Regions from separate parts of the Paenibacillus sp. LX16 genome, predicted to be linked through region 2. Evidence: riboswitches for the same ligand, from Rfam matches in the RefSeq annotation. Region 2 holds a riboswitch; each other region holds the start of a gene.
The links. Region 2 has a riboswitch for glycine ahead of T3H97_RS19970 (alanine/glycine:cation symporter family protein). Riboswitches for the same ligand answer to the same signal wherever they lie in the genome.

Region 1 (3,278 bases), 170 kb from region 2:
TTCCGATACGGCCGCCGCTAACGCATCAGCATCCGTTACGCCGTCCGAACAGCCGATCTCCACGATGTCCAAATCCAATCCGCGTGCATAGGCTGCCAATACCTGACGTGCCTCTGGATGGACGGACCTCGATACGATAAGCTGTTTACGGCGGGTAGCTGCGGCGGACAGTGAGCCCGCTTCCGCCAGTGCAGTCGCTCCGTCGTACATGCTGGCATTAGCTACAGCCATGCCCGTCAATTCGCAAATATACGACTGAAATTCGAAAATGGCTTGTAGCTCGCCTTGGCTTACTTCCGGCTGATAGGGGGTGTAGGCTGTATAGAATTCCGAGCGTGAAGTGATGTGCTGGATGACGGACGGAATATGATGATCATAAATTCCTGCGCCAAGGAAGCTGGCATGTGTGTCTGTATTGGCGTTGTGTCTGGCCAGCTCGGCCAAGTGGCGGGTCAAGGCTTTCTCATCGAGTCGAGAAGAAAGAGGGAGTTCCCCTTGATATCGAATGGCCTCTGGAATGTCACTGAACAAATCATCAATGGATGATACACCGACCACACGTAGCATTTCGGTTTGATCCTGCTCAGTCATAGGGAGATAACGATGCTGCTTCATAGGTTCTGGCTCCTTTCGAAAAGCAAAATTTTAAATCGTAAATTAGCTAATAAAAAAGTGTGAGATGAGAAACCCGGAAGTTCATATCTGACATGTTTGCTTTATTGAAATGAAGAGAGTTTAAGATCAGCGCGGGCGTTTATAAAAGGGTGCTGCCACCACCTCGGCACGCAGGCGTTTGCCACGAATCTCAACCTCCAGCGGTGTGGAGAGGACGCTAAAACGACTGTCCACCAAGGCGAGGCCCAGATTACGCTTCAAGGTGGGCGACTGAGTTCCCGTTGTGACCTCACCGATGCGTTGTCCTTCTGCGAATACCGGATAATGGGCGCGTGGGATACCGCGATCAATCATTTCCAGCCCGATCAATTTGCGAGGAATCCCTTGATCTTTCTGACGTTGCAGTGCTTCTCTACCGATAAAATCTCCTTTATTCAGCTTGACGAAGTACCCTAGACCGGCTTCAAGTGGTGAAATCGTGGCAGATAACTCCTGTCCGTACAGCGGCAACCGTGCCTCAAAGCGTAGGGTATCCCGAGCACCAAGTCCAGCGGGAATCAGCCCATACGACTCACCGAAACGAAGCAAACTCTCCCATACGGCTGGTGCTTCCGCGGCAGGTACGTAAAATTCAAAACCGTCTTCGCCCGTATATCCGGTTCGTGAGACGAGAGCTTTTGCTCCGAACAATGGCACGTCCTCATGGAAGCGGAAAGATGCCAGATTCGTAATGTCCGTATCTGCCACGGCTGCGGCAATTCGTACTGCTTCTGGTCCTTGCAACGCCAGCAATGCTATCGCATCAGACACATTCTCCATGTGAACGGATGCAGGCATATGGCGAATGAGCCAATCCCAATCCTTATCGATGTTAGAGGCGTTCACTACGAGCATGTAGCGTTCTGGTCCTTTGCAGTAAACAAGTAGGTCGTCTACTACACCTCCATCGGGGTAACACAGGAGTGAATATTGTGCCTGACCTGCTTCCAACTGGCTGACATCATTCGTGGTCACCCTTTGCAGAAAAGCTTCGGCCTCTTTGCCTTCAACCAAAAACTCGCCCATATGCGATACATCGAATAAACCCGCACGTTGGCGGACGGCCTCATGCTCCTTTTGAATGCCGCTAAACTGAACGGGGAGCTCCCAGCCGCCAAAGTCAATACAACGAACCCCAGACTGCGTCCCGTAGGACGAATATAGCGGTGTTCTTCGCAAATTAGTCATTTTTCCACTCCTATCCGGTGTGATCGGCTAAACAAAAAAGACAGGCCGAAAAAAACGTATAGACAGCAGTCTATACTCTTTTTTCAGCTCTGTCCTTGATACCAGAAAGTTACCCCGGTATGTACCGGGTTTCCTCTTGGGTGATCCGCTCCAATAGCGAATGCTCTCCAGAGATGCGTCCGGCAGAGGTCCTTTTGCCTGAGAGATTCACCTGCAAATGCAGGCTTACTCCTTCGGCGCTACCTTCGGGATCTGCGGTATATTACCTGGCTGTGCAGATAACAACTTGATCCGATTCGCGTGCACAACTGTCTCACAAGCGGCAACAGCTATGCGAATCTTTTTGGCAGTCTCTCCCTCTGCGTTCATCCGCGTTTGCAGTTGTCGGGGTGTTTCCCAAAGTATTTGCTATAACCCATTAATACGCAAATTCATTCAAAATGTCAATAAAAATGTCATCGAAAACAATAGAAAAAACATTTAATATATAAATAAGGATATGTAAGCGTTTGTTATAAGCTATCATATTTTTATATAGTACGCTATATGAGGTGATATGAAGTATTTTTGTTAGTATTATTGACATGAGTGTTCTTGTTGTCATAATCTTAACCTGTCTAATACAGGTGAGCAAAAGCGATTTTATTCATATGGAAGTGAGGGGAACAGGATGGGTGAAGTGAAGCAGCAACTTTGGTATACAGACGAACATGAGTGGGTTCAGCGTACAGAGAATGGGACGGTGCGGGTTGGTATTACGGACTTTGCACAGCATCAACTGGGTGATATTGTTTTTGTAGAATTACCTGAGGTGGGAGTAACGATTGAGCAGGGAGCGGAGATCGGTACGATTGAATCGGTGAAGACGGTATCCGACCTTTTTGCTCCGGTGACGGGAAACGTATTAAAGGTGAATGAAGCGCTGGAAAGTACGCCTGAACTAGTAAATGAATCTCCCTATGAAAAAGGTTGGATGATCGAAGTAGAGATGGGCAAAGATGTGGAGGAAACATTGGGCAAGCTACTGTCTGCGGATCAGTATGAGAAGTTGATTTCGGAGTAATAATGGGGCAATACAGCATGAAAAAAGAGCGTGTTATTCTGAATTTTTTATATTGATTTTCAATTGAATAAGAGCATCGTTAGTTCGCTCGTTTTTTGTATAAAATAGTCGCTATGATCTGCCATAGCGGCTATTTTTTTGTTGTCATTTTGGAAGCGTAATTACGTGTTTTACTCTGGCACAGAAGGTGGTTCCCTATAAGTTTGTGCAGATTTAAATCCCTGTTTTTTCGACTAATTTCTATAGCTACAGGTCATATTAAGAAGAATTATGCAGGTATAATACCTTCCCGGATAATTTAAATTTAAATGTTGTCATCAACGTTCATGACGAAAGTACGTTTTCATTTCGTTGATGAAGATAGCGCTGTCAT
Region 2 (3,278 bases):
TAAAAAATACACCGTTGCAAGATCGTATGTGCTTTTCCGTGCTGCAAACCGTAATCGAAACTGCACCTAAGCTGTTGGAGGATTTGCACAACTACGAGCATCGCGAAACGATTTTATATGCCGGAACGATTGCTCTTAACGGAACACTGCAAATGGGCTACTTCGGGGACTGGGCTTCGCATACGATTGAACATGCATTATCTGCTGTATATGATATTCCTCATGCTGGCGGTCTGGCGATCCTATTCCCCAACTGGATGAGACATACGGTGGATCAGGATGCTGCACGCATGAAACGGCTGATGCTCAGCATGTTTGACTTAGACACCGTAGGTAAAACAGATAGAGAAATCGCCCTGGAAGGTATTGATCGTCTAAGTGCATTCTGGACAAGTCTCGGTGCCCCTTCCACACTGGCCGATTACAATATTAATGATGAGCAATTGGAGAAAATCGCAACCATTGCATCCCGTGAAATGGAGCATGGAGGTTTCGGTAATTATCAAAAGCTGAATCAGGAAGATATTTTAGCTATTTTGCGTGCATCGTTATAACATTCAAAAGGGAGTGTCCTCAAGCCTGTGATGGCTGAAGACACTCCCTTTTAGTATTTATGAATTAACCGTTTGTCCTTTTTCTTCTACTTGGATAGCAGCCCCTACATTGGTACCTGTAAGAATGCCCTTTTTCTTATTAGGATACAGGGAGTCCATATAGGTTCTGGTTTCTGCAACTACAATGCCTGACAAGCCGAGCAGTGCAATCAGGTTCGGGAAAGCCATCATTGCGTTAAAGATATCTGCCAGTAGCCAAATCGCATCCAGTTTAATGAACGCGCCCCCAGCAACCAGTACGATGAACAGATAACGGTATGGCTTAATCCACTTAACCCCAAGCAAATATTCGACACAGCGTTCCCCGTAATAATTCCAGCCGAGCATAGTGGTGAACGCGAACATAATCAGAATGATTGTAAGCAGTTCTGCCCCCAGCGGGAATGCGCTGGAAAATGCTTGCTGAGTCATCAGGCCCGCATCGGTAGGCCCGCTCCACACACCGCTAACCAGTAGCGTCAACCCGGTCATCACACAAATAACCATTGTATCAATAAACACGCCTGTCATGGAAATTAGCCCTTGCTCCGCAGGCCATTTGGTTTTGGCAGCTGCGGCTGCAATCGGTGCGCTCCCCAATCCGGCCTCATTGGCAAAAATACCTCTGGCTACCCCACTTCGCATCGCCAGCATAATCGTAGCTCCGGCAAACCCGCCTGTTGCAGATGTAGTTGAAAATGCCGAATGGAGCACCAGCGCGATTGCGGCAGGAAGTTGGTCAGCAAACCGAATCAGTACGATGAGACAAATCAGTACGTACAAGCCTGTTTTAAAAGGAACGACCTTCGTCGATACCTTGGCAATACTTTTGAGTCCTCCAATAGTAACCAGTCCTGTGAGGATAGCAATAATCAGTGCCGTTACAATGGGCGGAACACCAAAACTGTTTTCAGTCGAAGATACAATCGCTTTGACCTGCGGAAACGTTCCAATCCCGAACAACGCTACCAGCATGCCCGAAAAAGCAAACAGCATCGCCAGCGGTTTAAAACGGCGTCCCAGACCTTTCTCAATATAATACATCGGGCCGCCGGAAAATTGTCCATTCCGATCCTTCACCCGGTATTTTACCGCAAGTACACCTTCCGCATATTTCGTCGCCATCCCAAAAAAGGCTGCAACGACCATCCAGAACAAGGCACCCGGCCCGCCCAGCTTAATGGCTGTCGCTACGCCGACAATACTTCCTGTGCCAACTGTAGCCGCCAACGCTGTACTCAAAGCCGCAAAACTACTTACATCCCCGCTGCCTTCATTCGGGGCCTTACCGATCAGCTTGATCGCCAGGGGCAGGCGGAATACCTGCAGCATCTTCAAACGTATGGTCAGCCACAACCCCGTTCCCATGACAAGAATGATGAGAGGCGCCCCCCATATCCAGCTACTAATCGCTTCTAACACATGTACCAAATTCATTTCAACCCGCTCCTCCAGCATATTAGAAAACAAAAAAGAGTCAAATCCGCTGATTCGACTCCTGGAGAGGTTAAAGGCACGAAAAAATACAACCATCTTGCGCAGGTTTCTGCCTCTAATAGCTTATAAAAAAGCCTAGGGCATTCCCTGTCACAGGTTATTCGCGTCTCTGTCCTTTTGCCTGAGAGTTTAAGCAGATGTTCTCTGCGGTGCACCTTCGGCGCCCAATTAAGGGTCTCTCCAGAGTTCTGTCCGTTTACGGTCCCCGCTTGTTGCTGTAATCAGCCTAAGCACCTGAGAGTTTTGCCCCTTCGGTCGGAACTTTCGTTCCATCTCCCGCAAACATCAACCAGACATATGAAATTTTTATTTATTATACAGAAAACTTTCAGCTTATTACAAGTGAAAAGTTTGTGAAGCCCTCTGAAATACTATTATTATTCTATCAAAAAAGCGGGTACAGCAGATTGCATCCTTAGGATGTCCTCTGCTATACCCGCCCGAGATGATATGGAATTACAATTCTTCACCATTGGTTGCTATCACATTTTTATACCAGTTAAAGGAGTCTTTTTTGGAGCGTTTGAGCGTTCCGTTACCGTCATCATCCAGATCGACGTAAATAAATCCGTAGCGCTTGGACATTTCGGAAGTAGACATGCTCACAAGGTCGATAGGGCCCCAGCTGGTGTAACCAATCAGATCAACACCGTCTGCAATCGCTTCCTTCATTTGGGCAATATGCTGACGCAAGTAATCAATGCGATACGTGTCATGCACAGAGCCGTCTTCTTCCACCTTATCATATGCACCCAAGCCATTTTCCACGATGAACAGCGGCTTTTGATAGCGGTCATAAAACGTATTCAGCGTAATACGCAGGCCGATCGGATCGATCTGCCATCCCCAGTCGGAGGACTGAAGATACGGATTTTTCACGCCGCCAATCAGGTTTCCTGCTGCTTTCTCGCCTTCTGGACCTGCAGATACGGTCAAGGTCATATAGTAGCTGAATGAGATAAAATCGACCGTGTTATTTTTCAATATTTCGGCATCGCCTGGTTCTGTCTGTATCACAACATTATTTTCTTCAAAATAACGATTCATGTAGTTGGAGTATTCCCCACGGGCATGCACATCCGTAAAGAACAGGTTCATCTGATTTTCATGCTGGGCTTTCAGTATATCCTCTGGGTTACACGTATGTGGATAGCTTTCTATACGTGCCAGCATACAGCCAATCTGAGC
Region 3 (3,278 bases), 1.8 Mb from region 2:
CACGTATTGCAGTAGGGCAGCCTGCTCGGATGCCTTAAAGGCAACATTCGCTTCACCAATAATGAACACATCATATTGGCGCAACTTGTCATATGTTATGGCCTGCTCTCCATAAGTAAAAGGAATGGGACGATTCAATTGGTCTACCGTAAAGCCTACATTACGCAGTCCATTGGCAAAGTCGGAGAAGGCGCCTTCAATGACCCAATCTGCTGCACCAGCGGTCTGTGCGTGCGTATTATCGAACAGCACCTTTTTGCCTTTTCCATCCGGCAGTGTAGTACCGGGTTGACCCGGGTTGCCAGGTTCACCTGGTTCCCCCGGCTCGCTTCCGCTCACCAGTTCAACAGCGCTTGGGCTTTTTACTCCGCCAAAATTATTGTAGGCGCCGAGTGTACCCGTCACACGAATTTTGCTGCCGATCAGCTCAGGATGGCCTGATAACCCATATTGCCCTCTGTACGCTGAAGTCAGCTGTACATCCAATAGATTAGACGTATTACGTTCATTTGCTTGGTCGGCAATCAGTACGTTAAAATCATTCGCGAACGGAGAAGAAAAGTTAGCCGTTTTCGATCCGGTAGCATGTCCGACGATGTAGCCTTCCACCGTCACCGTACCTCCACTGCTTTGGCCCTGAAGTGCTTCGGCTACTGTCAATGCTCCCTCTGCCTTGACCTGACCGAATGGAACGAAGATCCCGATCAGCAGTGATACGATTGCTGCTAGATGTAGTATCCCTTTTAAGCGTGAACCTGTGAACCGCAAGCCTTTTACCATACGTCAATATCCCTCCTATGTTTTCCATAAATGTACTTGTCCTTTATCAGATTAGCCGCCAATCTTCTAATTCCTTCCTGATTTCATCCATAATTATGTAAATTTTAATCTTTTTTATTGGAAACGCACCTGTTTCAGGATTTTGCAAAATTCGATTCCAGTCGCTCCAAAGCGCAATATCTAGACGAACTAGGCCATTTCGATCTATATATTGTTCATTAGAAGTCGCTTATTGGGTTTTTGCAAAATCCTCGTTTATGTAAAAATTGAACCCTGTGATTGACACCGAGCACGGCATACATTACCCTAAGAAAGACATGTAGAACGGTATACGCGAATGAAGATGACGGGAGAGTCTGTCCAGGGAGCCTACACTCTGGCGGCACCGAAGGAGCAAGACGCCAGCACCCGGCTGGCGGATAATCTCTCAGGTCCATGTATCGTCATCTGACGCAACTCTGGAGAGAGCGCAAGCCACCCAAGGGGTAAGGCGGTAAGAACACCGCACGAAACTCTCAGGTAACGAGGACAGAGATAAGGGAAACTTCCTTATCCTGTCCTTTTTTGTGCTCACATTGTGCGTCAGCATTAGGAACCGTCATAACCGCGCAAAGACGCGGAGATACCATATAGTATGGTATTAGAACATACAGGGGGCCACACCATGCGTTTCAAAGATGTATTTTCTATTATCGGCCCGGCCATGACCGGACCTTCCAGTTCACACACCGCAGGCGCGGTGCGACTCGCACGCGTTGCCCGGCACTGGCTCGGGGCGCAGCCTGACCGTGCCCGCATGACATTATACGGCTCCTTTGCTGATACGTATAAAGGACACGGTACAGATCTGGCGCTCATCGCAGGACTGCTTAATTACGATACGGACGATCACCGGATTCCCGATGCCGAGCAATGGGCCGAACAAGCCGGGATGGCCGTGGAATTCGCCGTCAGCGGACTCCCCGCCCCTCATCCGAACACTGTCCGTTTCGAGCTGTGGAAGGGCGAGGATCAGCGCACACTGTTGGGCTCCTCCATCGGCGGCGGCAGCATCCATGTCCAGCAGCTCAACGAATTCCGGGTCAATCTGACCGGGGAACTGCCTACGCTGGTGCTTCTCCACTCAGATAAGCCCGGTACATTGGGCGCGATAACTTCAGCGCTGGGCTTGGCTCACATTAACATTGCCTATATGCACGTAGATCGCAAAGGCCGGGATGGTGAAGCACTCACCGCCATTGAAACGGACAGTTCTGCTCCAGCTGAACTGATTGCGGAACTGCGTTCTTTACCTCATATGTATGAAATTAAGATGATTAATTTGAAAAAAGGAGCTGAATCCGATGCGGTTTAGCCATCTGCATGAAATCAGCGCTTTATGCGCTGAAGAATCCACCACGATTGGCCGCTTGATGATTGAAGAGCAGGTACAAGAAACGAATACAACGGAGGAAGAAGTCTTTCGCCAAATGTCTGATTATTATGAAGTCATGAAGGAAGCCGTTCATCGCGGTCAGACACAAGACACCGTATCCCGCAGTGGATTGACGGGCGGTGATGGCAAGCGCCTAGCGGAGTATCTGCGGGCAGGGGAAACCTGCTCCGGTGATGCCTCCGCGCTCGCCATGGCTTATGCCCTCTCTGTGTCGGAGGTTAATGCATCCATGGGTCGCATTGTCGCCACGCCTACCGCAGGCTCATGTGGGGTTATCCCTGGTGTATTCATCAGTGCGCAGGAGCGGTTCGGCTGGGATGATGAGCATATGGTGCACGGCCTATTCGCCGCTGGAGCCATTGGCTACGTGATCGCCAACAACTCATTCATTTCTGGCGCGGAGGGAGGGTGTCAGGCTGAGATTGGCTCAGCTATCGGGATGGCCGCTGGTGCTATGGTCGAGTTGCGCGGTGGTACGCCTGAACAGGCTGTTCACGCCGTGGGCCTCGCTCTTAAGAACACGCTCGGCCTGATTTGTGACCCCGTCGCCGGACTCGTGGAGATTCCGTGCATCGTGCGCAACGGGCTGGGAGCCGTGACTGCGCTTGCCGCAGCGGACATGGCTTTGGCGGGTGTGCGCAGCGCTATTCCGTCTGACGAAGTCATTGACGTAATGCTTGAAGTCGGCAGTGCGATGCCGTCGAAGCATCGCGAGACCGCCAAAGGCGGGTTGGCCCAGACGCCGACTGGCAAGCGTTTGACCGAATCACTTACACGCAACACACCGACCAAGAAGGATAAGTCATGATTTATAAGCGGTAGCCTCCTTAAAATAAAAGAGCAAGCATGTCGTCCTTGGACGTATGCTTGCTCTCTTTTTTACTGAACGGTTACCTGTACCTTCGTCATTTTCCCTGCATATTTCACAGTAATTACAGCTTTGCCCTTGCCCTGTGCCTTAATGTTACCGTCTTTGACGGTCGCAACAATAATTCTGGACGAGGACCATACAGCCGGTTTGGAAACATCCTTCTCCGACTCATCCTTATACGTGGCTGTAGCC

Region 1: it holds a riboswitch for glycine, as region 2 does, so the genes downstream of both, gcvT (glycine cleavage system aminomethyltransferase GcvT) here and T3H97_RS19970 (alanine/glycine:cation symporter family protein) in region 2, are expected to answer to the same signal.
Region 3: it holds a riboswitch for glycine, as region 2 does, so the genes downstream of both, sdaAB (L-serine ammonia-lyase, iron-sulfur-dependent subunit beta) here and T3H97_RS19970 (alanine/glycine:cation symporter family protein) in region 2, are expected to answer to the same signal.

What each region holds. Positions count from the first base shown of each region.
Region 1 is NZ_CP141152.1:4,296,980-4,300,257, reverse strand. It holds gene gcvPA (aminomethyl-transferring glycine dehydrogenase subunit GcvPA) at 1-615, opposite strand, end outside; gene gcvT (glycine cleavage system aminomethyltransferase GcvT) at 742-1,842, opposite strand; glycine riboswitch at 2,019-2,118, opposite strand; gene gcvH (glycine cleavage system protein GcvH) at 2,513-2,905, shown strand.
Region 2 is NZ_CP141152.1:4,469,852-4,473,129, forward strand. It holds gene T3H97_RS19965 (iron-containing alcohol dehydrogenase) at 1-554, shown strand, start outside; gene T3H97_RS19970 (alanine/glycine:cation symporter family protein) at 612-2,030, opposite strand; glycine riboswitch at 2,190-2,284, opposite strand; glycine riboswitch at 2,303-2,379, opposite strand; gene T3H97_RS19975 (glycoside hydrolase family 1 protein) at 2,547-3,278, opposite strand, start outside.
Region 3 is NZ_CP141152.1:438,828-442,105, reverse strand. It holds gene T3H97_RS01990 (DUF6359 domain-containing protein) at 1-780, opposite strand, end outside; glycine riboswitch at 1,118-1,233, shown strand; gene sdaAB (L-serine ammonia-lyase, iron-sulfur-dependent subunit beta) at 1,445-2,134, shown strand; gene sdaAA (L-serine ammonia-lyase, iron-sulfur-dependent, subunit alpha) at 2,124-3,023, shown strand; gene T3H97_RS01975 (Ig-like domain-containing protein) at 3,095-3,278, opposite strand, start outside.